DNA from 4 places in the Yinghuangia sp. YIM S10712 genome. Region 3 is predicted to be linked to each of the others. Evidence: riboswitches for the same ligand, from Rfam matches in the RefSeq annotation. Region 3 holds a riboswitch; each other region holds the start of a gene.
What was found. Region 3 has a riboswitch for cyclic di-AMP ahead of ACRX5W_RS08005 (NlpC/P60 family protein). Riboswitches for the same ligand answer to the same signal wherever they lie in the genome.

Region 1 (5,287 bases), on a different contig from region 3:
CGAGGTCGCCGGCGTCGTTGGTGTAGTACGACGCGACGCCGGAGCAGGTGCGGCCGTCGTCGAACCACAGCCCGAAGTGGAGGCCGTCCGAACCTCCGTGCATGAACGTCAGGAACTCGGGCGGGTCGAGGTAGTAGCGACCGTGTACGCGCACGTCGATGCCGTCGGCAGGCTGCGCGTCCGGGTTCGCGAAGACGTCCATGATGCCGAACGGCCGCAGTTCCATGTCGTCGAGCGCCCGCTTCTCAGCCGGTCCCAGAGAGGTCAGGAACGCGTGGTAGCGGAAAACTGATTCGGGCAGTTCCAGACCCCAGTCGCGGCGGACCCGCTCCTCGACCGCCACGCGGTTTTCCGTCATGGAACGAACCCCCTGTGCGCCATACGTGGTTGACCGGGCCACCAGGCTACTGACCGCCGCGCCCTGCCGTCGGCCGCCGCGGCGACCGCGCGGGCGAGACGGTCGGGTCACAGCCGGGAGCGTGGGCTTTCGCTGAACGCGCGCAGGGGGCGGGAGCCTGCGCGCCGACCCTTCGCTCACGCCCGGCCCCGCACCTGCGATAATGACTCTCTCGTGCGCGAGAATGACGTTCTCTTGGGGGACGTCGGCGCGCCGGGCAGCGTACGGCAACACGGCGGGGCCGCATCGGTCGGCGGTAGGACCGCCCCAGGGAACCAGGACATCTCCATGACTGCGCACCACGACCTCGCGGCACCGCTCATCCGGCGCGGCCGTGGGCCGATGACCCTCTTCGGCGCCGCGATCACCCCGGTCGACGGCGGGAGCCGCGGGACGATGACGTCAGGTCCCTGGATGACCGGCCCGGACGGATCCCCGAACAGTGCCGCTCTCGGCGTGCTCATCGACGACACGCTGGGGAGGGCGACGTCCGCGCACCGGCCCGACGAGCTGTGGCCGGTGACCACCGAGCTCTCCGTCGACTACACCGCGCCGCCGCCGTGCGACGGGCAGACGATCCAAAGCGAGTGCTCGGTCGTGTCCGCGCAGCCGACGGGGGTCCTGGTCTCCGGGACGGTACGGGACGACGCCGACCGCACGCTCGCACTCGCGACCCTGCGCAGTCGGTTCACCACCACCGTTCCCCGCGACCTCCAGGAGTTGTTCACCCCCGACGCGACGACGGCCCCGACGACCGCGGCACTGCCGGAACCACGGCGCGAGTCGGAGCCGCCGTACCGCGAGTCGCTGCTCGCCATGCTGGACGCGTCCTTGGAAGTCGACGGAGACACCGCGTCGTTGCGGGTGCCCGGCCGCGAGATCCTGACGAACGCCAGTGGCGTCATGCACGGCGGCATCGCCCTGTGCGCGACCCAGCTTGCCGCCTCGCACTGGCTGCGCCCGGAGGACGGCATGTCCCTGGCTTCGGTTCGCATCAGCTACCTGCGCGCGCTGGAGATCACCGGCGAAACCCGCTTCGTCGCCCGGGTCGTGCACGGTGGCCGGAGCTTCCGCCTGATCGAGGTCGTGTCCCACGGACCGTCGGGCAAGCCGGGCACGGTCGCCATGGTGGCTGGATACTCCGGCCCGACCTCGGCCTCCGTCTAGCCGCACCGGCGCGGACCGCACGCGGCCCGCAGACCGGGACCATAACCGCAGACGGCAAACCGCAGACCGCAGTATTGGCGGCGAGAAGGAAACCCCAGGTCAACGCCCCTGTACCGGCCCCATCCCGTCACCTGCGGACCCCCCTCCGCGCGCAGGCGCCGACGCGCGGTGTTCGGCCCTTTTTTCCCATCCACCGAGCGACAAAACGACCGAACCGGGGCAATTTACGTTTCCTTTGCAAAACTACTTGAACGCATCGCCGTGGCACAGCGAGTAGCGGATCCCGACTTCCCGCATCGCCCCGAACACGCAAAGTGTCATTTTGACTGCGGAGAGGGCGAGACAACGCTACTGAGCGTGACTTATTCCCTATTCCCGAATTTCATTGAACTTTCTTCGGTTCCAAGGGATTTGTGTTGTAACCGGGTGTTTGTCTAGCTTCGTGGTCGTCGGTGCAACGCCGACCCCGCTCACCGGAACGCCGAATTCTGCCGCCGGTCGAGACGGGACTGCTGAGAACCAGTCACGGCAGAAGCGGGGGAACCAGGTGAAATTCGCCGGACCGGCGACGTACTTCCGTACGACCGGGACGGCTTGGGGTGAAGCCGTGCCAAAAACGTCCTGATCAGGGCGTGGGCGGCGCGGCCGGGCAACTCCAGCCCGAATCCGACAGCTCACCTCGCAGGCGTGGGAGAGGAATCGCTTAATGCTGTCCGCGACCCGCAACCTTCTGAGCAACCGCAAGTCCATCGCCGTCGCCGCCGGTGTCACCGGCGCCGCGATCGCCCTCCCGATGCTCGGCGCGACCAGCGCGTCCGCCGCCTCGGTGAGCACGTGGGACAGGGTCGCTCAGTGCGAGTCCACCAACAACTGGTCCATCAACTCCGGCAACGGCTTCTACGGCGGCCTCCAGTTCACGAACTCGACGTGGCAGGAGTTCGGCGGCACGCAGTACGCGCCGCGCGCCGACCTCGCCACGAAGGACCAGCAGATCGCCATCGCCGAGAAGGTCCTCGCGGTTCAGGGCCCGGGTGCCTGGCCGGTCTGCTCCGTCAAGGCGGGCCTGACCAAGAACAGCGGCACGCCGTCCATCGACACCGGTTCGGCCGCCAAGCCCGTGGCCGCCGCCTCGTCGGCCTCCTCGTCCGCGGCCTCCTCGTCCGCAGGCTCCGACAACGCGTCGGCGTCCGGCGCGCAGGCGACCCAGTCGAGCAAGCCGGCCGCGGCGCAGACCACTGCCGCGACCTACTCCGTGGTCGCCGGTGACACGCTCTCCAAGATCGCCAACACGCACGACGTGGCCGGCGGCTGGCAGAAGCTGTACCAGGACAACCGCAGCGTCATCGGCGGCAACCCGAACATGATCCACCAGGGCCAGAAGCTCACCCTGAACGGCAAGGCTTCCGCGTCCGCGTCGAACTCGGCGTCGTCTGCGGCGTCGTCCGCGGCCACCACGACCGCGACCGCGTCGGACAAGGCCGCCTCCAGCCAGGAGACCTCGTCGAGCGGCTACGTCCGCCCGGTGTCGGGTGCGCCGCACGGCTCGTACGGCAACTCCGGCTCGCTGTGGTCGAACGGCCACACCGGTGAGGACTTCTCCGCCGCCTCCGGCACCCCGGTGAAGGCCGTCACGTCCGGCACGATCGTGAAGGCCGGCTGGGGCGGCGCGTACGGCAACGAGATCGTCATCAAGCACGCCGACGGCAAGTACACCCAGTACGGCCACCTGAGCTCGCTGTCGGTCTCCGTCGGCCAGAAGGTCGCGACCGGCCAGCAGGTCGGCCTGGCCGGCTCGACCGGCAACTCCACCGGACCGCACCTGCACTTCGAGGTGCGCACGACCCCGAGCTACGGCTCGGACGTGAACCCGCTGGCGTACCTGCGCGCCCACGGCGTCAACATCTGAGCGTCGTGACGCGGTGCCCTGTGCAGGTGGGGCTGACACAGGGATGAACAAATAACGGAACGCCCGGCCGGGACCACCCGGCCGGGCGTTCCGTTTGCCTGTGGCCGCCCCTCCGCGGCGTACGTGCGCCGACGGGCGGCATTGCGGAGAATGCTACTCTCACCCAGGAGAATGATCTTTCTTGCGGGGTGGTCGCAATGTGCCGCAGTGAGAGGCGACCGATCGCCGACGGCGACAGCCACCCCCGCCAACCGGGCAGCGGCACCGGGGCCCGCCCGGCTCGGGGAGGGAAGCCGTCGTGACCGCGCAATACGACCTGACAGCGATGCCGCACGCACCCGTCGGAAGACCGGAGCGCCTGTTCGGCGTCCGGGTGACGAACCATGCGCACGACGGGCTTTGGCACGGATGGATGCCGTCCGGCCCGTGGCTGCGCGGCCCCGACGGCGCTCCCCACAGCGCGGCACTGGCCGTGCTCATCGACGACACGCTGGGGATCGCGGGCGCCAGGCACCAGCCTGACGGGCGGTGGTCCGTCACCACCGAACTGTCGGTCGACTACGTCGCGCCGCCGCCCTGCGACGGGAGCCTGATCACCAGCGAGGGCACGATCGTGGCCTCGCACGCGCGCGGCGCGCTGGTGACCGGAAGCGTGCAGGACACGGACGCGCAGACGCTCGCGGTCATGACGCTGCGCAGCCGCTACATCCCGCTCCTGCCCGAACTCGCCTCCGAAGCCGCGGCGTTGCAGCCCACGGTCGGCGTCGTGTCCGACGGTCCCGCCGCCCCGGACGCCGCCTGTCACGATTCCCTGCTCGCGGTGCTGGGTACATCGGCCGTGGCGGACGGCGAGCTCGTGCGCCTGCGAGTGCCCGGCGACATCCGGCTGACCAACGGCAGCGGGGCGTTGCACGGAGGCGTCGCCTTGGCGGCGTCCCAGCTCGCGGCTTCGTGCCTCCTGCCCGCCGGCGGGGAGATGGCGCTCTCGTCCACCCGGATCACCTATCTGCGGCAGATGGACATATCCGGCGGCATCGAGTTCGTGGCCCGCGTGGTGCACGGCGGGCGCTCGTTCCGTGTCATCGAGGTCGTGGCGTACGCCCCCGGCGGCCGGACCGGCACCGTCGCCACGGTTGCCGCGTACGCCACGAACTCCCACTGAGCGACGCCGGATTCACATGAGGCAACGCGAACGAGCGGAAGCCGCGCGGACGTGTTGACCGCCCCCGAGTACAGAGCCGTCGGGGCCGCGATGGAAGCGATCGCCGGAGTTGCCGTTCCCGCAGCCGGCTTCCATCGTGGTGGCCACCTGGGCCCCGCACTGACCCCGCCCGGGTCGGGCCATGGCTGCGCGGGGGCCCGGCAGGTTCTAAGGACCCGAGGCGGCGCTGAGTGGCCGCTTCAGGCAGCCAACACCTCGATCAGCGCGTCGGTGACGGCCTTCGGTTCGGTGATCATCAGATCGTGGCCGGTGTCGATGTCCCACAGGCGGCCTTCGCCGCGGGCGCGGGCGACCTGGGCGGGGTCGCGCGTCGGGAGGGTCGACGTGCACACGATGTGGTACTGCGGGATCGCCCACAGCGCGGCCTCGTCGGTGAGGCGCAGCGGCTGTTCGAAGCACTTCCACGGGTGCGCGGCGAGGCGGTCGGCCATCCAGGCGACGTCTGCCGGGTCGGTGACGCCGTAGAAGGTGCCGGCCTCGGGAAAGGGGATCAAAACGACTTCGGTGCCGTCGATGACGCTGCCCAGCGGCCGGGTCGCCTCGATGATCGGTCCGGCGATGTCCAGCAGCGACTGCCCGTTGCCCGGTACGGCGG
Region 2 (5,287 bases), on a different contig from region 3:
CCCATACGCGCGTTCCGACATACTGCTTCGCGGACTCGGCACCGGGCGCGGCGCGCATCGCGGTGCCCATCCGTGTCATCCGCGGGGCCGTCGTGCTCTCGCGACGCAGGCAACGGTGAGACAAGGACGAATCTCTTGAGCCATGTGCCCCCGCCCTGGCAGCCTGCCCCGCCACCCCAGCAAACCGGTCAATTCCCTCACCAGCCGAGTGGATTCCCGCCATACGGGGGCGGACCGGCCGCCGGGGGTGGACAGTTCGTCCCCGCTCCGCCGCGACCTCCGCGCGCGCCGCTGTTCTGGCGCTTCGTCCAGGTCATCAATCCGTCGAGTGCCGCCAAGGCCGCGCTGAAGGCGCAGAACCGGTTGGCGCCGCCCGACCCGCGCATCGAACACGTCCGGCTCATCAGGACGTTGCTCGGCATGGGCGTCGTGGCGTGGGTCGCGCTGAAGTACGACTCCGTCGAGGCGGAGAAGATCTTCAGCGAAGCCATCATGCACGTGACCATCTCGGTGGTCGTCGCCGTCGTGGCCGTACCGCTGACCGCGCTCATCCTCGTGCTCCTGACCGAGCCGGCGAAACGCCGGGAAACGCGCCGGAGCATGCGTTACCCGATGAAGTCGATGGGTGCGTTCATCGGCGCCGGCGCGGTGCTGACCACGCTGGCGCTGGTCGGGGTCGTGGAAATGCGGCCGGGCGGCGCGTTGATGGTGCTGGTCGTGCTGGGGTGGATCGCACTCATCTGGTGCGGCTTCTTCGCGATCACCGCTTTCTTCATGGTCCCGCGCCACCTGTTCGCCGCCGCCGACGGGCACTTGCTCATGCCGTGCCTCCTCGCCCCGACCCTGTCGTGGGCCGTCGCGGCGGTCGACCTCGCGGCGCCCGGCCACAACCGCGTGCCCGCCGTCGTCGCGGCCATCGTGACGCTGGGCGCACCCGTGACCATCACCGCGATGTCGGTCTGGGAGGCCAAGCGGGTGCGCCTGCTGTACGGCGTGACCTTCCGCAGCGGGTCGCAGCCCACGCGGCTCCCGCCAACCGCCGCCGCCACCGCCGGCGCGTCATGGGTTCCGCCGCAGGTCGCCAACGCGTCGACCGCGCTCGGCGGCAACCTCGGCGGGCACACCATGGGGGGCGGCCAACCGGGTTACGTCGCCCGGCCGTTCCCGCATACCGTCCACGTCATCGGGGTGCTGTTGAGCTGCGGCATGTGGACGGTGGGATACCTGATCTCGTACGCCGTGTGGAAGAAGCGCCAGGCTGCGGCCGTCCCCGCGCCCGGTGGCTGGGTCTGATCGGGCCACGGTTCACGGGCCGAGTCCGGCCCCGGCCCACAAACGGGTGAACTGGTCGAACGCCAGGACGAGGAACCCGCCGGCCGCGCCGACGAACGTCGTGAACAGCCACGCGAACGCCCAGCCGTTGTCGGCCCGCTCCGGTTCGGAAGCACGCAACCCCGGGAGCGCGAGCGCCAGTCCGACGACCCCGGCGGCCACCGCCAGCACCAGGCCGAACAGGGCGCAGGGGAACGGGCCGGCGCCGCCACTCGGCAGGCCGTACCACATCAGGGTGAGCGCGCCGATGTTCACGGCCCAGAGCAGCGCGAGCGCGACGCAGCGGGCGCGGGTGGCGGACCGGTCGGCGAAGTCGGCCACCGCGCGGAGGAGCGAGGTCACCGAACGACGGGATGACGTTTCTGGTTCGTCCCGCGAGTCGCCGACCGGATCGGCTGACGCCGGCGCGGAATTCGCCGGCTCCGGGGACTTCGCGACCGAGCGTTGGGATCGGGACACCGGGCCTCCCCGCCAGCGTTGGATGAGCAAGTGCCGTGGCCGGAAAAGTTCCCCGTCTCGCGAACGCGCGAGGTAGTGACGGTCCTCCCGCCGATCGCGCCTCGGGCGACGAGAGGAAGGGCCGTCAGGGCCCAGTGCGACGAAAACCGGCGAATTGTCCGGGTTGCGGCATGACTTCGACGGTAGGCGCGCCGAGAGCGCCGGGCAGCCGGGGAAGGCCGTTCGAGTGAACGGACAATCCATCTGGTTGCGTAAATGCGGACAAGATTGGACGTGTAATGATTCGCCCGGCGGGCGGGTCATGAGCAATTCAGATCTTTTTCGGTCACCGATCCGTCACGGTCACTCTGCGGCATATCCGCATGTCATCCCGGGGTGTCCGAAGCATCCCCGCAGGTGAGACCAGGCCGAACGCCGCCTTTACGCACCTGTGATGCACGGCCGGCGAGTTGTGGACGACAAGGCGATTTGTCTAGCGTCACCCCCGGTTTCGCCGACCACGGCGAAATGCGCCGACCGGAACGCCGAATCCCGTCCCCGGTCCCGGCGCGCGCGAGAGCACTTCCGGACGGGAGCGGGGGAACCAGGTGGTACGCCGTACCCGACACGTCGGGTCCGGCTCGGGGTGAAGCCGTGCGCTCGCGCGGCCGGGCCGTCTCCGGTCCGAATCCGACAGCTCACCTCGCAGGCGGCAGGAGAGGAACGACTTCATGCTGTCTGCCCACAGCGTCCGCCGCCTGGTGGCCGCCGCCGGCATCGCCGGCCTCGGCACGGCCTTCACCGCCACCGCCACCCACGCCGCTCCGGCCATGGCCCAGCCGGAGGCCGCGACCACCGCTGCGGCCCCCACGGACCCCGCCGCCGAGACGGGCGCCGACACCGGATCCGCCGCCACCTCCACCGCCGCGACACACACCGTCGTGTCAGGTGACACCCTCTGGAGGATCGCCGACGCGAACGGGGTCGCCGGCAGCTGGCAGGCCCTGTACGACCTGAACCGCGACCAGCTCACCAAAGGCCCGGACTGGCTCGACATCGGCCGGATCCTGAAGCTGACCGGCACCGCACCGGCCGAGACCGGCAGTTCGTCGCAGACGGCCACCCGGACGGCCGCGACCACCGAGACGTCCGAGACGACCGCCCCGACCACGCAGTCCACCGCCGGTTCGACGGCGACGCAGGTTGCCGCCCCCGCGGCCGGCAAGGCCGCCGCCGCGATCGCGTTCGCGAAGGCCCAGCTCGGCAAGCCGTACGTCTACGGGGCCGAAGGGCCCGACGCGTACGACTGCTCCGGCCTCGTCCAGGCGGCGTGGAAGGCCGCGGGCGTGTCGATCCCGCGCGTCACCACCGACCAGTACGCGGCCGGCGACAAGGTCGCGATATCCGACCTTCAGCCCGGCGACCTGGTGTTCTACTACTCCGGCATCAGCCACGTCGGCATGTACCTGGGCGACGGCCAGATCATCCACGCCCCGAACTCGCGTTCGGTCGTGAAGATCGTTCCCGTCGACTCGATGCCCATCGCGGGCGCCACCCGCCCCGCCTGATCCCCGCGCCGCCCGACGGCCCCACGGACCGGCCCCGCGCGGACGGCGGACCACGTTCTCAGCCGTGTCTCCACCGCCCGCGCGGGTGCCGCCGGACGACCATGCACGCGGGTATGACCAGGCAGAACGACCGGTATGCCCGTCCCTTCCGCGCGCACACGGCCAACGAATAACTCCACATCACCCGGGCAGCGTAATGACAGTTCCGTCACCATGTCCCCGTCCGGAGGTGGCGACCATGCCCGGCGGCCCCGCGCTCAGCCGTCGTGAGCGGCAGCAGCTGCATGCCATCGAACTCGAATTGCAGCGCGACGCCGTACTCGACCGGCAACTGCGCACCATGAATCTCGTCAGTCCGCCCAGCGGCCGAGCACCGGCCGGCAGATTCCGTCGGCAAGTGCGCGTCTACAGCCTGATCGTCCTGTGCCCGCTGTCCCTCGTCATGCTCGCCGCGACGCTCAGCGGCGGCCCGGTGTCGATCGCCGTCGCCGCGGCAGTCGTATGGGCCGCAACGCTGGTGATCGCGGGCGACTGGCTCTGGGCCTGGTGGCATTCCACACGCCGCCAGGAGCCCGGCTAACGGGCGATATCCCGGCGGCGTCCGCCGGGAAGCCACCACGGTGATGCCACGACGCGGCACCCACAGGCCGACGTGTGCCTGTTCCGGCCGGTGACCCGTCCGTACGCCGGGGCCCGCGCACCGAGACATCCACCGGTCAGGCCAACTGGCCCGCATGCGCCACCAACAGCGCCACCGCGAGTGCCGCGACCAGGACCGCCGCCCGGAACGGGGCCGCCGAACGCCCCGCCGGCGCCGCCGCGCCCACCGCCGCCACCAGCGACGCGACCATGAGGACGAACCACGCCAACGGACCCGGGGCGCCCGCAGGTCCGAACGCCAGGACCGCGACCGCCGAGCCCAGCACGACAGCGGCGATCCGCCGCGACCAGCGATCCCCGAGGCGGTGCGGCAGGCCGCGCACGCCGGTCGCGAGGTCGGCGGCGAGGTCCGGCAGCACGTTCAGCAGATGCGCGCCCACCCCGAGCAGCGCCGCGCCGGCGACCGCCCACCACGCCGGCCACGGCGCCCCCGGCAGACCCAGCGTCACGAAGGCGGGCAGCGACGCGAAACCCACCGCGTACGGCAGCGGAGACACCGCCGTGCGCTTGAGGCCCAGGTCGTACGCCCACCCGCCGAGCAGCACACCTGCCATGTGGACGGCGGCGGCCTCCCAGCCGCTCAGCAGCGACAGTGCCACGCACGCCACGAGCGCCACCGCCGCCGCGACGCCCACCACCCGCGCCGGCAACTCGCCCGTGGCCGCCGGTTTGTCGGTACGCCCCACCTCCGCATCGCGCCGCGCATCGGCCGCGTCGTTGCACCAGCCCACCGACAACTGACCCGCCAGCACCGCCGCCCCCACCCCCGCGGAACCGGCCGCGCCACGACCCGCGGCGACCGCGACGACGGTCACGAACACCGTCACCGCGACCGTCGGCAGAGGATGGCAGGCCCGCCCCAAGGCCCCGACCCATCGGCGCACATCGTCCTCCCTCGTTCGCCCGAACACCCGACCCGCCTGACGCAACCTCCGCCGCGACGCGCGTCGGACCGACGCAGGCGGGTAGTCGCCCACCGCCGCAGAGCCCGAACCGGGGCGGCGCCGCGATCATCCGCCGAGCGCCGCCGGGACGGCACGGGCGCTGCGACCCGGGCAGGAACACGAACCCAGGGCGACAACGCGACGAGAGGCAACGTCCGATGCGCAGCTCGTACCGACACCAGGCCACCGGCACGATCGCCGCAGTCCAGACCGCGTTACCCCCGCACCGCTACCACCAGCACGAGATCACCGAACACCTGCGCCGACACTGCCTGCCGCCCCGCGCCGACCCCGCACTGCTGCGCCGCATCCACGAAGCCGCCCGGGTCCAGACCCGCCACCTCG
Region 3 (5,287 bases):
TGTGCATCGGTTCCGCATCGGCTCGGGGAGGCGTGTCCACCCATTCGGGCGGGCAGGCCATGATCAGGAGCAACCGAACCGGCCCGGCGAGGGGAGACCGGGCGCAGACCAACCGGAGGACCAGTGGGAGAGTCGGACACACGAGCGGAGACAGGGCACCGCGCCCACGACTCCGTCACGTCCGCCCCCGGGTCCGGAATCGCCTGGACGCCCGCGCCCGGCAGGCACGAGGCCGTGTGGCGTTCCCCCGGTGAGTCCGCCGATGCCGCTGCGGGCGCTTCGGGCACACGGTCGGGCGATGCGGGAGTGGCGCGCGACGGTGAGTCCTTGGGCCGCACCGCGGAACAGCGCACATCGGGGCCGTCGCACGCCGCCGAAGTATCCGATGGTGCCGAGGCGTCGGGCGGCGACGTGTCCGGTGCCGAGCGGAACGGTGCCGGGGCCGGGTCCGCCGGCGACGCCTCGACCGACGACGCCCCGGACCCCGGTGGCAACGAGTCGTCCGGCGAGCGGTCGGATGACACCGAAGCCTCCGCTCCCTCAGGCAACGACCACGACGAGCCGGAAGCGCCGCGCGGTCCCTTGCCGGACGGTGTGCGCCAGCGCGTCATCGCGCTGGCGGCCGACGGCCTCGGGGCCATGACGCCCGATGAGATCCCGGTCCCGTTGCGGCAGTTCGCACGGTTCACACCGTCACGCCGGGCCAAGCTCGCGGCGACACCGCTGGCCGGCGCACTGGAGAACGATCCGGTGTTCCGGCAGCGCATAGCGGAGCGGTTGCGCCGCGGGCTGCCTGATCTGGCCGCCGCGTTGGAGGCCGGGCGCCCGCCCGCCGCCGCGGATCCGCTGGATGTGGCCGCCGCGGCCTATCTGCTGCGGCCGCGCGGTTGGACGGAACTGCTGGACATCGCGGGACAGGCCGCCGAGAAGGCGGCCCAGGACCGGGCGGGGGCGGAGGCCGCCGCGGTGGTCGACCGCCTGGAGGCCGAATTGGGCGCGTTGCGCGCCTCGGCTCGGGCGGAGCAGGAGAGGCTGCGCGCCGACCTCGACCAGGCGCGCAAGGAGGCCGAGCAGTTGCGGCGCCAGGTGCGCGGCCTCCAGGGCGGCGCGAAGCACGCCGAGAAGGAGGCCAAGCGCGCGCAAGCGGAGTTGGCGGCCGTGCGGTCCGAGGCCCAGGCGGCGATCGCGGCGGCGGACAAGGAGGCACGGCGGTTGCGCAGTCGCGTCTCGGAGGCCGAGTCGGCGTTGGAGGCGAGCCGCCGGGCCGCGCGTGAGGGCCGCAGCATGGAGGACACCCGCGTACGCCTGCTGCTCGACACCGTGTTGGAGGCCGCACAGGGCCTGCGCAGGGAACTCGCGCTGCCGCCGGTCGGCATGCGGCCCGCCGACACCGTCGACGCGGTGGCGCCCGAGGGGGCGAGCCCGAAGGACATCGCCAAACGCGCGCTTGAGGGCGACGACCCCGCGGTGCTCGACCAGTTGCTGAGTCTGCCGCAGGCGCACCTGGTCATCGACGGCTACAACGTCACCAAGACGGGTTATCCGTCACTCGCGCTCTCGGAGCAACGTGTGCGGTTGCTCGGCGGGCTCGCGGTGATCGCGGCGCAGACCGGGTGTGAGATCACGTGCGTTTTCGACGGCGCGCAATTGGACGCACCGGTGTTGCTTGCCCCGCCGCGCGGGGTGCGGGTCCGTTTCAGCAAGGCGGGGGAGACCGCGGACGAGTTGATCCGCCGCCTGGTGCGCGCGGAGCCTCTGGGGCGCCCGGTCATCGTCGTCTCCTCCGACCGCGAGGTGGCGGACGGCGTGCGCCGAGCGGGCGCGCGTCCGGTGCCGTCGACCATGTTGCTGCGGCGGCTCGCCCGAGGGTGACCGCGCGTCGGGTGTGCACGGGCGACCGTGTGTCGGCACGTCCCCATCTGGTCGTGAGTGGCCCACATGTGACGTTGTGTCAGTGCCCGTACCTACCGTGTTTTCCGTTGGCGGTGCCCCACCGGAACGCAACGGAAGGGATGGGCGACCATGCGGGTCTGCTGCCGTACGTGCCGTGCCCTGGGTCCGGCGTGTGCTGAATGTGTCGTTCCATCGATTCTCGATGGAAAATCGGACTTTTCATCTCAATCAAGTGAACGGGGTGAAATCGCTCGGGCCTGTCGGCACGCGCCGGTCGAAGTGGGGTATCCCACAAGTCGCCGATCCGTCACCGATAAGGGTGATTTGCCCGGAGCGCGCAAAATGGGAGCCGGCGGATGCTTCGAGCTTGCGCCCGCGACGGTCGAGCGCATCACGATGCTTGCTGAAGTTGATCTTTGCGCGCCTTTGCGCTATGACCCTGACCTGCGCGAAGGCCCTCCCGAACCGCCTGCGGTCGATCCACCGGCCGACAATGCCGGCCCGGGGGAACCGCGTAGGAAACCGCCGAGAAAGTATGAACAAATGGCTGCACTGTGAAGTGAAGCCCTTCATCTCGATCGGCGATTTTTGTGTTTCCCTCGTAAAACTTTTCGGATTGATTTGAACGGATCAAGGCCGGGTCACTAATGTCTCCGGCTGGGTGCCTGCGAAGTCGACCGTCCATCCGGGACGGTGGCGGGCCCCACCGCCGAGTCCGGGGAAGTCGACGTGAGGACCGATCCGGAACCGGGGAACCAACTCCCCCCGGGGTGAATCGGCACGGGTTTCCCGTGCCGTAGGGCATCTTCCGGCCCGAACCCGTCAGCTCACCCGGTAGGCGGCCGTGAGGGAAGAAGGAGTTCGCCTTCGTGGCGTCCCACCGACGGCCCAAGAAGCCGAGCAAGGCACGCGTCGGCGTGCTCACCGCCGCCGCGGCCACCGCAGTCGCCCTGTCCTCGGGCACGAGCCAGGCCGACCCCGCCCAGACCAAAGACCAGGTCAAGGCGCAGATCAAGACGCTGAACCACGAGGCGGAGATCGCCACCGAGGAGTTCAACGGCTTCCAGGAGAAGACCGAGAAGCTCCAGGCCCAGGTGGAGCAGGTCCAAGAGCGGATCGTCAAGGAGCAGTCGGACCTCATCGCTCTCCAGAGCACCATGGGCCAGTTCGTCAGCGCGCAGTACCGCAGCGCGGGCCTCGCCCCGTCCCTTCAGCTCATGCTGTCCGAGGAGCCGGACGACTACCTGGCCAAGGTGTCGGCCCTCGACCAGATGAACGCTCAGCAGGCCGAGGCGCTCAAGCAGCTCCAGACCAAGAAGCGGATCCTCGACCAGGAGCGCGCCGAGGCATCGCAGACGCTCGGCGATCTGGAGGAGACCCGAAAGAACCTCACCGCCAAGAAGGCGGAGATCGAGGCGAAGCTCCAGAAGGCGCAAGCCCTTCTGAACACCCTCACGGCGGCCGAGCGCGAAGCGCTGCTGGCGGAGGAAGGCCACGGCGAGGAGGAAGAGAAGGCGTCGCGCGACGAAGAGCGCACCACGCCGTCGCCCACCGCGTCCCCCTCCTCGTCGCCGACGAAGACTCCGACGAGCAAGCCGACGACTGCGACCTCCACGACCACGACGCCGTCGACCACGGTCCCGGTCAGCGGGCGTGCGGGAGCCGCCGTGGCCGCCGCCGCCGCTCAGCTCGGCAAGCCCTACGTCTACGGCGCGACCGGGCCCAGCTCGTTCGACTGCTCGGGGCTCACCGGCTACGCGTGGAAGCAGGCCGGCGTCGCGCTGCCGCGTACCTCGCAGGGCCAGGCCGGTGCGGGGCGCAGCGTCCCGGTCAGCCAGATCCAGCCCGGCGACCTGGTCATCTACTACAGCGGCATGTCGCACGTGGGGATCTACGCCGGCAACGGCCAGATCATCCACGCACCGCGCACCGGCAGCACCGTGCGGTACGCGCCGCTCAACTCGATGCCCGTCGTCAAGGTCGTGCGCGTCTCCTGACGTCCCGCGCCGCAGCCCGGGGCTTCCCCCGGGCGGCACGCTCGGCAGGTGCCCTGACGTGCTGTCTCGTACGATCGCTGGGTGGACGACCGGAGCCTGAGCGAGCGACGGATCCCGCGGTGGCTCGTGGTTCTCGTGGTCTTCACCGCCACGGTGGCACTCGGGCTCACCCTGGGAGTCCTCGGCCTGGGCTCGTCCGACCAGCGCCGCGCCGGACCGTCCGTGCCGACCGCGCCGCCGACTGCCGACCCGCGCGCGGGAACGGACGGCCGACCCGCGGACGCGGCACAGCAGACGAAGGACCAGGCGGAGATCACCAGCCTGCTCGACCGGCGGGCCGCCGCCTTCCGGGACCGCGACCGGGCGGCTTTCCTCGCGACGATCGACCCGCGCGCGCCTGCGTTCCGCGATGCGCAGGGGGCGGCGTTCGACAACGCCGCCCACGTGCCGTTCGCCTCGTGGGAGTACGACATCGTCGAGGCCGGCGCGTTCGCGCTCACCGATGCCCGCCGCACGGAGCTGGGCGGCACCGCGACGGCCACCGCACACGTGGATCTGGTCTACCGCATCGCCGATTTCGACGCCGCGCCGGTCCGCAGCGCGCAGTACTTGACCTTCGTGGCCCGCGACGGCGCGTGGTATCTCGCGGCCGACGGCGACGGCGCCCCAGGCGGCCTGCACGGCAGTGTCCAGGCCTGGGACCTCGGCCCCGTCCACGTGCTCCGCACCGATATCGGCATCGTCCTGGGCATCGGCGGCCAGGCGGCGGAACTGCCCTCGTACCAAAAGGACATCGAGACCGCCGTCGTCGACGTCGGGGAGGTCTGGGGCGGCGAGTGGCCGGGCAAGACGGTCGTCGTGGTCCCGGCCGACCAGGCGCAGATGGCCCGGCTGCTGGGCGCGGAGCCGCAGCAGTACGCGCGGATCGCCGCCGTCACCACCGGCGAACGCGGCGCGTCCGCCGAGGGCGCCGCCGCCGACCGGGTGATCGTCAACCCCGACGCCTTCCGCGAACTCGGTGCCGTGGAAAGGCGGGTTGTGATGACCCACGAGATCACCCACGTCGCAAGCCGCGCGTTCACCCGCAACTGGACGCCCACATGGCTGTCCGAGGGCTTCGCGGACTACGTCGGGTATCTCGACTCGGGGCAGAGCGTCCGCAGCGCGGCCCCGGAACTGCGCCGCGACATCCTCGACGGCAAAGTGCCGCAATCGCTGCCCGCCGACGAGCAGTTCACCACGACGCACGAGGCCCTGCCGCAGGCGTACGAGATGGGCTGGCTCGCGTGCCGGCTCATCGCCGAGCGCTGGGGTGAGGCCAAGCTCGTGGAGTTCTACCGGGCGGTGGGGGGCCCGCCCGCGAACGGCAGCGGTCCGCCGGACCAACAGGCCCGCCT
Region 4 (5,287 bases), on a different contig from region 3:
GGCCCGCGGGCCGCTTCGTCGCCCGGCGCGGCCGTGTCCTGCGCGGTGTCGGCCTGTCGGCCGCCGAGGGACCACGGTTCGAGGCCGAGGGTCTTCGGGCCGACCCGCGCCCTGTTGTGGGAGACGTAGAGGATGATGCCGGCGACGATCAGCAGCGGGAACGCGCCGTCGAAACCGTTGTCGAGGTAGGCGAAGAAGACGGCGGTGCCGATCCCCGCGACCGCGAGCGCCGGGATGGCCGCCGCGACGTTGCGGCCGCTCATCAGGTCGCGGGCGAGCGGGGTCGGGTGGTCGTCGGCGGGCATGAGCAGCCAGCCGAGGCCGTACAGCAGGACACCGAGGCCACCGAACAGGGTCAGCACGGTGCAGACCACGCGGAAGATGACCGGGTCGACGCCGAAGTGCCGGCCGAGGCCGCCGCACACGCCCGCGACGACCCGGTCGTCGACGGTGCGGACCAGTGGCGGAGCGCCGCCGTGCGCCGGGGCCTGGGGCGGCGGCGCCTCCGATCCGGGGGAGGTCGTGTCGCTCATCTGATTCCTTCGTGGACACCCCCGGCCTCGGGCCGGGGGACCGACTCCTGGGCCGACGGTGTCGGTGTCTTGACAGCCGGCCGGAGCACTCCGGGCGGCTGTGACAACAGCAGGTGTTGCAGCACGGGTGACGAAGCAGGTGCGTGTCGGGTGGCAGAACAGGTGTGACCAAGGGCAGGGGGCGTGAGCAGTGGGCCTCCTCGTCGCGGGGGCGGGGAACCCATGTCTCCATCGTGCTGTTCTCGCGTGCGCGCGCCTATCGGGCGTGGCCCGGGGGCGTCCCTGAGCCGACCCTGACGCCGTATCAGGGTCGAACCCTGATGCGTCGCCGGCGTCCCGCGCGAGACCATCGGTGGCGTGACAGCCGCACCACCCCCCGGCGCACCCCCGCGTCCCGTGCTCCCGCCCGGCGAGCCGCGTCGGCCCACGCCCACGCTCCACCGCAACCCCTCGCAGCGCATGGTGGCGGGGGTCGCGCGCGGGCTCGCCGACCACTTCGCGGTCGACGTCGTCTGGCTGCGCCTGGGTTTCATGGTCCTCAGCCTCGGCGCGGGGCTGGGCGTCGTGCTGTACGGCCTGCTGTGGCTCAACGTGCCCGAGGGCGTCCCCGCGGCCCGGGACCTGCCGAATGCCCGCGAGCGCAGGTCGCGGCACGCGGCGCTGGCGATCGTGACGGTGCTGCTGGCGTTCACGATGGTGTTGATCGTGGCGGGCACGGCGAGCGACCGCGGGGCGTGGGTGTGGCCGCTCCTGGTCGCGGCGGCGGGCGTCGCGCTGGTGTGGCGCCAGGCGGACGACGCGCAGCGCACCCGGTGGCTCGCGCTGGACGGGCGCAGCCGCACGGCGGCGATCGTGCGGACCGGCGCCGGGCTGGCGATCTTCGCCACCGGGATCGGGTTCTTCGTCGCCTACCGGGGCGGCCTCGGCGACGTGTTCGCCGCGCTGCGCGGGGCGTTGCTGCTGTTGTTCGGGCTGCTGGTGATTTTCGGGCCGTACCTGCTGCGCCAGACGCGCGACCTCGGTGCGGAGCGGCGGGCCCGCATCCGGGCCCAGGAGCGGGCCGAGGTCGCGGCGCACGTCCACGACTCGGTGCTGCACACGCTCACCCTCATCCAGCGCCACGTCGACGATCCGCGCGAGGTCGCCAAGCTGGCGCGGGCGCAGGAGCGCGAGTTGCGCGCGTGGCTGTACCGGCCCGAAGGCGAGGAGCCGGACCGGACGTTCGCGGCGGCGCTGCGCCAGGAGGCGGCCGAGGTCGAGGACGCGCACGGGGCGACGATCGAGATCGTGTCGGTGGGCGACTGCCCGGTGGACGAGGGCCTGTCGGCGCAGCTCGCGGCGGCGCGGGAGGCGATGGTGAACGCCGCGAAGTACGCCCCGGGCGGTCCGGTGCAGGTGTTCGCCGAGGTCGAGGAGGCGACGGTCACCGTTTTCGTTCGCGACGGCGGCCCGGGATTCGACCCGGAGGCGCTGCCGGAGGACCGGCTGGGTGTGCGAGAGTCGATCCTCGGGCGCATGCGCCGCAACGGCGGCAGCGCGGTGATCCGCAGCGAGCCCGGTGAGGGCACCGAAGTCGAGCTGGGGATGGCTCGCAGCGAGGGGAACAGGAGCCGGTCGTGAGCAGCGAGAGCCCGCAGGGCGCCGGGGCAGGCGGTACGGCAGGCGGTACGGCAGGCGGGGCGGCGGGCGGGGGCCGGGTCCGCGTCGTGCTGGTCGACGACCACCGCATGTTCCGTACGGGCGTGCGCGCCGAGATCGGTGACGCGGTCGAGGTGGTCGGCGAGGCCGAGGACGTCCCGTCCGCGGTCGCGGTGGTGCGGGCGACGCGGCCCGAAGTGGTGCTGCTGGATGTGCACCTGCCCGGCGGCGGCGGGGTCGAGGTGCTGCGGCAGTGCGCCGAACTCCAGCCCGGTGTGCGGTTCCTGGCGCTGTCGGTGTCCGATGCCGCCGACGACGTGATCGGGGTCATCCGGGGCGGCGCGCGCGGTTACGTCACGAAGTCGATCACCGGCGACGAGCTGGTCCGGGCGGTGGCGCGGGTCGCGGACGGCGACGCGGTGTTCTCGCCGCGCCTTGCCGGGTTCGTGCTGGACGCCTTCGCGGCGACGGATGTCCCGCCGATCGACGAGGACCTGGACCGGCTGACGCAGCGGGAGCGCGAGGTGCTGCGGCTGATCGCACGCGGCTACGCGTACAAGGAGATCGCGCGGCGGCTGGTGATCTCGGTGAAGACCGTGGAGACCCATGTGTCGGCGGTGCTGCGCAAGTTGCAGCTTTCCAACCGGCACGAGCTGACGCGCTGGGCGACCGACCGGCGACTGGTGTGACGACGGCCGCCGGTCGGCCGGGAACGCAGGGGCGGGACGCGGTGTGCGGACCGCCCGAGCGCACCGTTCGGGTGCCGGTTTACCCGGGGCGGGTCGCCGCGTAGAACGGCATCACGTTGATCGACTCGGTCCGGACATTCGTGCCGGGGCGCGGAGCGTGGACCATCATGCCGTTGCCGATGTACATCCCGACGTGGCTGTTGTCGGAGTAGAAGAAGACCAGGTCGCCGGGCTGGAGCTGGGACTTCGAGACCCTGGTGCCGACGTTGACCTGGTCCCACGTGGTGCGCGGCAGCTTGACGCCGGCCTTCCCCCACGCGGCCTGCATGAGACCGGAGCAGTCGTACGAGCTCGGCCCTGCCTTGCCCCAGCCGTACGGCTTGCCTATCTGGTCCATGGCGAAATCTATGGCGACCGAGGCCCGTCCGGACGCCGGGACGGCGGCGGCTTCCTTGTCGTCTTCCTCGGCGGCGGCGCGTTCCTCGTCGCGCGCCGCGCGCTCCTCGGCCTCGCGCTCGGCGGCTTCGGCCGCTTCGTGCTCGTTGGACTCCAGGATCGCCTGCCGCTCGGCCTCGGTGAGGGTGTTGAGCAGAGCCTGGGCCTTGTTGAGCTTCTCCTGGATCGCGTTCTTGTTCGCGGTCAGGTCCTTGCGGAGCTGGTCGAGCTCCGCAAGCTGCCGGGAGGCTTCCTCGCGGTCCTGCTGGAGCATGCGCGCCTGCGCGGCGATCTGCTCCAGCTTGATGGCCTGCTGGGAGTCCAACTGGTCGAGCATCTGGGCTTTTTGCAGGTACTCGGCGGGGTCGCCGCTCAGCGCGAGCGCGAGCTCGGGCGGCATACCGCCGTTGCGGTACTGGTTGGCGGCGAGGATGCCGATCTGCTCGCGCAGCTCGTTCATCGCGGCCTGTTCCTCGGTGACGCGGGTCTGCGTCGCGTTCGCCGCCTGCTGGAGCTGCTCGACCTTCTCCTGGACACCGTTGTAGATGTCGGTGGCCTTGGCGACCTCGTGGTGGAGCTGGTTGACCTGCTCCTGGACCTGGGACTTGGTCGGGTTGGCCGGGGCGGGGTCGGCGTGGGACGGGCCGGCGAAGGCGATGACCCCGGTCATGGTCGCGGCGGCGGTGACCGCCAGGGTCGCGGCACTGCGGGGAGCCGTACGCGGCTTCGACCGGCGGTGCTGCGCGGGACGACGATGGGACGCCACGAAAGCGTCACTCCTTCCTCGGCCGCCTACCGGGTTAGCTGACAGGCTCGGGCGGAAGAAGACGCCCTACGGCGCCGGGAGCGGCCCCGGCACCGATTCGCCTCGATGGGACCGTGGGTCCCCGGCTCCGGAAAAGGCCCGCGGCCGCACAGGGACGGCCGCCGGTCGTGACCGGACTCGGCGGTGGCGCCCGTCTGCTCCGGGTGGAGCACGGGGGTACGGGCCACCTGGCCGAGAACATTAGTCACAGGAGTGTCACGAACCCCAGGATCTCCCCGGACATTGCCAAAGCTTTACCTTGGGGGTCGTTTCATTGTCCGGTTTGTGATTTTTATAGGCTCGTCGCAGCCGACTCTGAGGAGCGTCCCGTGGACGTCGTTCGTCAACTCCTGCTCGTCCTGCACATCATCGGCGTCGCCTCCCTGCTGGGCGGATTCCTGACCCAGATGAGCGCGATGAAGTCCGGCGACGTCCGCGTCAACAAGGCGATGGTCCACGGCGCGCTCACGATGCTGGTCACCGGGGTCGCCCTCGTCGGCGTCCGGCAGAGCCAGGACCTCGACGTCGACAACGCCAAGATGGGTGTGAAGCTGGCCGTTCTCCTCGCGATCCTCCTCATGGTGTGGACCAACCGCACCAAGGAGCGCGTGGACACCAAGATCGTCGGCGCCATCGGCCTGCTGACCGTCGCCAACATCGCGATCGCCGTCATGTGGACCTGAGCCGGCCCGAGCCGGACGCGGAGGCCTGAGCCGGACGAGAGCCGCCCTCGCGCCCGGCGGTCCCGTTCGGCACGCACGGGCCGGAACCGCCGGCGCGGCTCGTAGACTCGGCAGCGATGAGCAAACTCTTCGACGACCTGCCGCTGCCGGGCTTCGGCGCCGACGTGCCCGCGGACGCGGACATCCCCTGGCCCGCCGAACCCCCGCCCGACGAGGTCCCGCCGCCGCCCGAGTACGACCCGGCACCCGACGACCTGTTCTCGGGCGACTACGACGTGCCCGCACAGCCGTACGAGGGCCACTACCGCAACGGCGCCCCCAAGCCCGCCGTCGACCCGGCGCAACTGCTCGACGGGATGAACCCGCAGCAGCGCGCCGCCGTCGTCCACGAGGGCTCGCCGCTGCTCATCGTGGCGGGCGCAGGCTCGGGCAAGACGCGCGTGCTCACCCACCGCATCGCGTACCTGCTGGGCGCGCGCGGCGTGCACCCCGGGCAGATCCTCG

Region 1: another riboswitch for cyclic di-AMP. It lies ahead of ACRX5W_RS17000 (transglycosylase family protein); the one in region 3 lies ahead of ACRX5W_RS08005 (NlpC/P60 family protein).
Region 2: another riboswitch for cyclic di-AMP. It lies ahead of ACRX5W_RS27740 (NlpC/P60 family protein); the one in region 3 lies ahead of ACRX5W_RS08005 (NlpC/P60 family protein).
Region 4: another riboswitch for cyclic di-AMP. It lies ahead of ACRX5W_RS03870 (NlpC/P60 family protein); the one in region 3 lies ahead of ACRX5W_RS08005 (NlpC/P60 family protein).

What each region holds. Positions count from the first base shown of each region.
Region 1 covers NZ_JBPKBI010000007.1:96,152-101,438, forward strand. The annotation lists gene ACRX5W_RS16990 (ADP-ribosylation family protein) at 1-358, opposite strand, end outside; gene ACRX5W_RS16995 (PaaI family thioesterase) at 686-1,564, shown strand; cyclic di-AMP (ydaO/yuaA leader) riboswitch at 2,065-2,265, shown strand; gene ACRX5W_RS17000 (transglycosylase family protein) at 2,271-3,470, shown strand; gene ACRX5W_RS17005 (PaaI family thioesterase) at 3,769-4,632, shown strand; gene ACRX5W_RS17010 (alpha/beta fold hydrolase) at 4,872-5,287, opposite strand, start outside.
Region 2 covers NZ_JBPKBI010000019.1:23,287-28,573, forward strand. The annotation lists gene ACRX5W_RS27730 (hypothetical protein) at 136-1,293, shown strand; gene ACRX5W_RS27735 (hypothetical protein) at 1,306-1,674, opposite strand; cyclic di-AMP (ydaO/yuaA leader) riboswitch at 2,304-2,496, shown strand; gene ACRX5W_RS27740 (NlpC/P60 family protein) at 2,502-3,338, shown strand; gene ACRX5W_RS27745 (DUF3040 domain-containing protein) at 3,577-3,918, shown strand; gene ACRX5W_RS27750 (UbiA family prenyltransferase) at 4,055-4,882, opposite strand; gene ACRX5W_RS27755 (type III polyketide synthase) at 5,101-5,287, shown strand, end outside.
Region 3 covers NZ_JBPKBI010000002.1:594,475-599,761, forward strand. The annotation lists gene ACRX5W_RS08000 (NYN domain-containing protein) at 583-1,872, shown strand; cyclic di-AMP (ydaO/yuaA leader) riboswitch at 2,591-2,749, shown strand; gene ACRX5W_RS08005 (NlpC/P60 family protein) at 2,763-3,890, shown strand; gene ACRX5W_RS08010 (hypothetical protein) at 3,972-5,287, shown strand, end outside.
Region 4 covers NZ_JBPKBI010000001.1:814,130-819,416, forward strand. The annotation lists gene ACRX5W_RS03855 (PspC domain-containing protein) at 1-533, opposite strand, end outside; gene ACRX5W_RS03860 (ATP-binding protein) at 891-2,153, shown strand; gene ACRX5W_RS03865 (response regulator) at 2,150-2,860, shown strand; gene ACRX5W_RS03870 (NlpC/P60 family protein) at 2,940-4,061, opposite strand; cyclic di-AMP (ydaO/yuaA leader) riboswitch at 4,070-4,210, opposite strand; gene ACRX5W_RS03875 (hypothetical protein) at 4,430-4,783, shown strand; gene pcrA (DNA helicase PcrA) at 4,900-5,287, shown strand, end outside.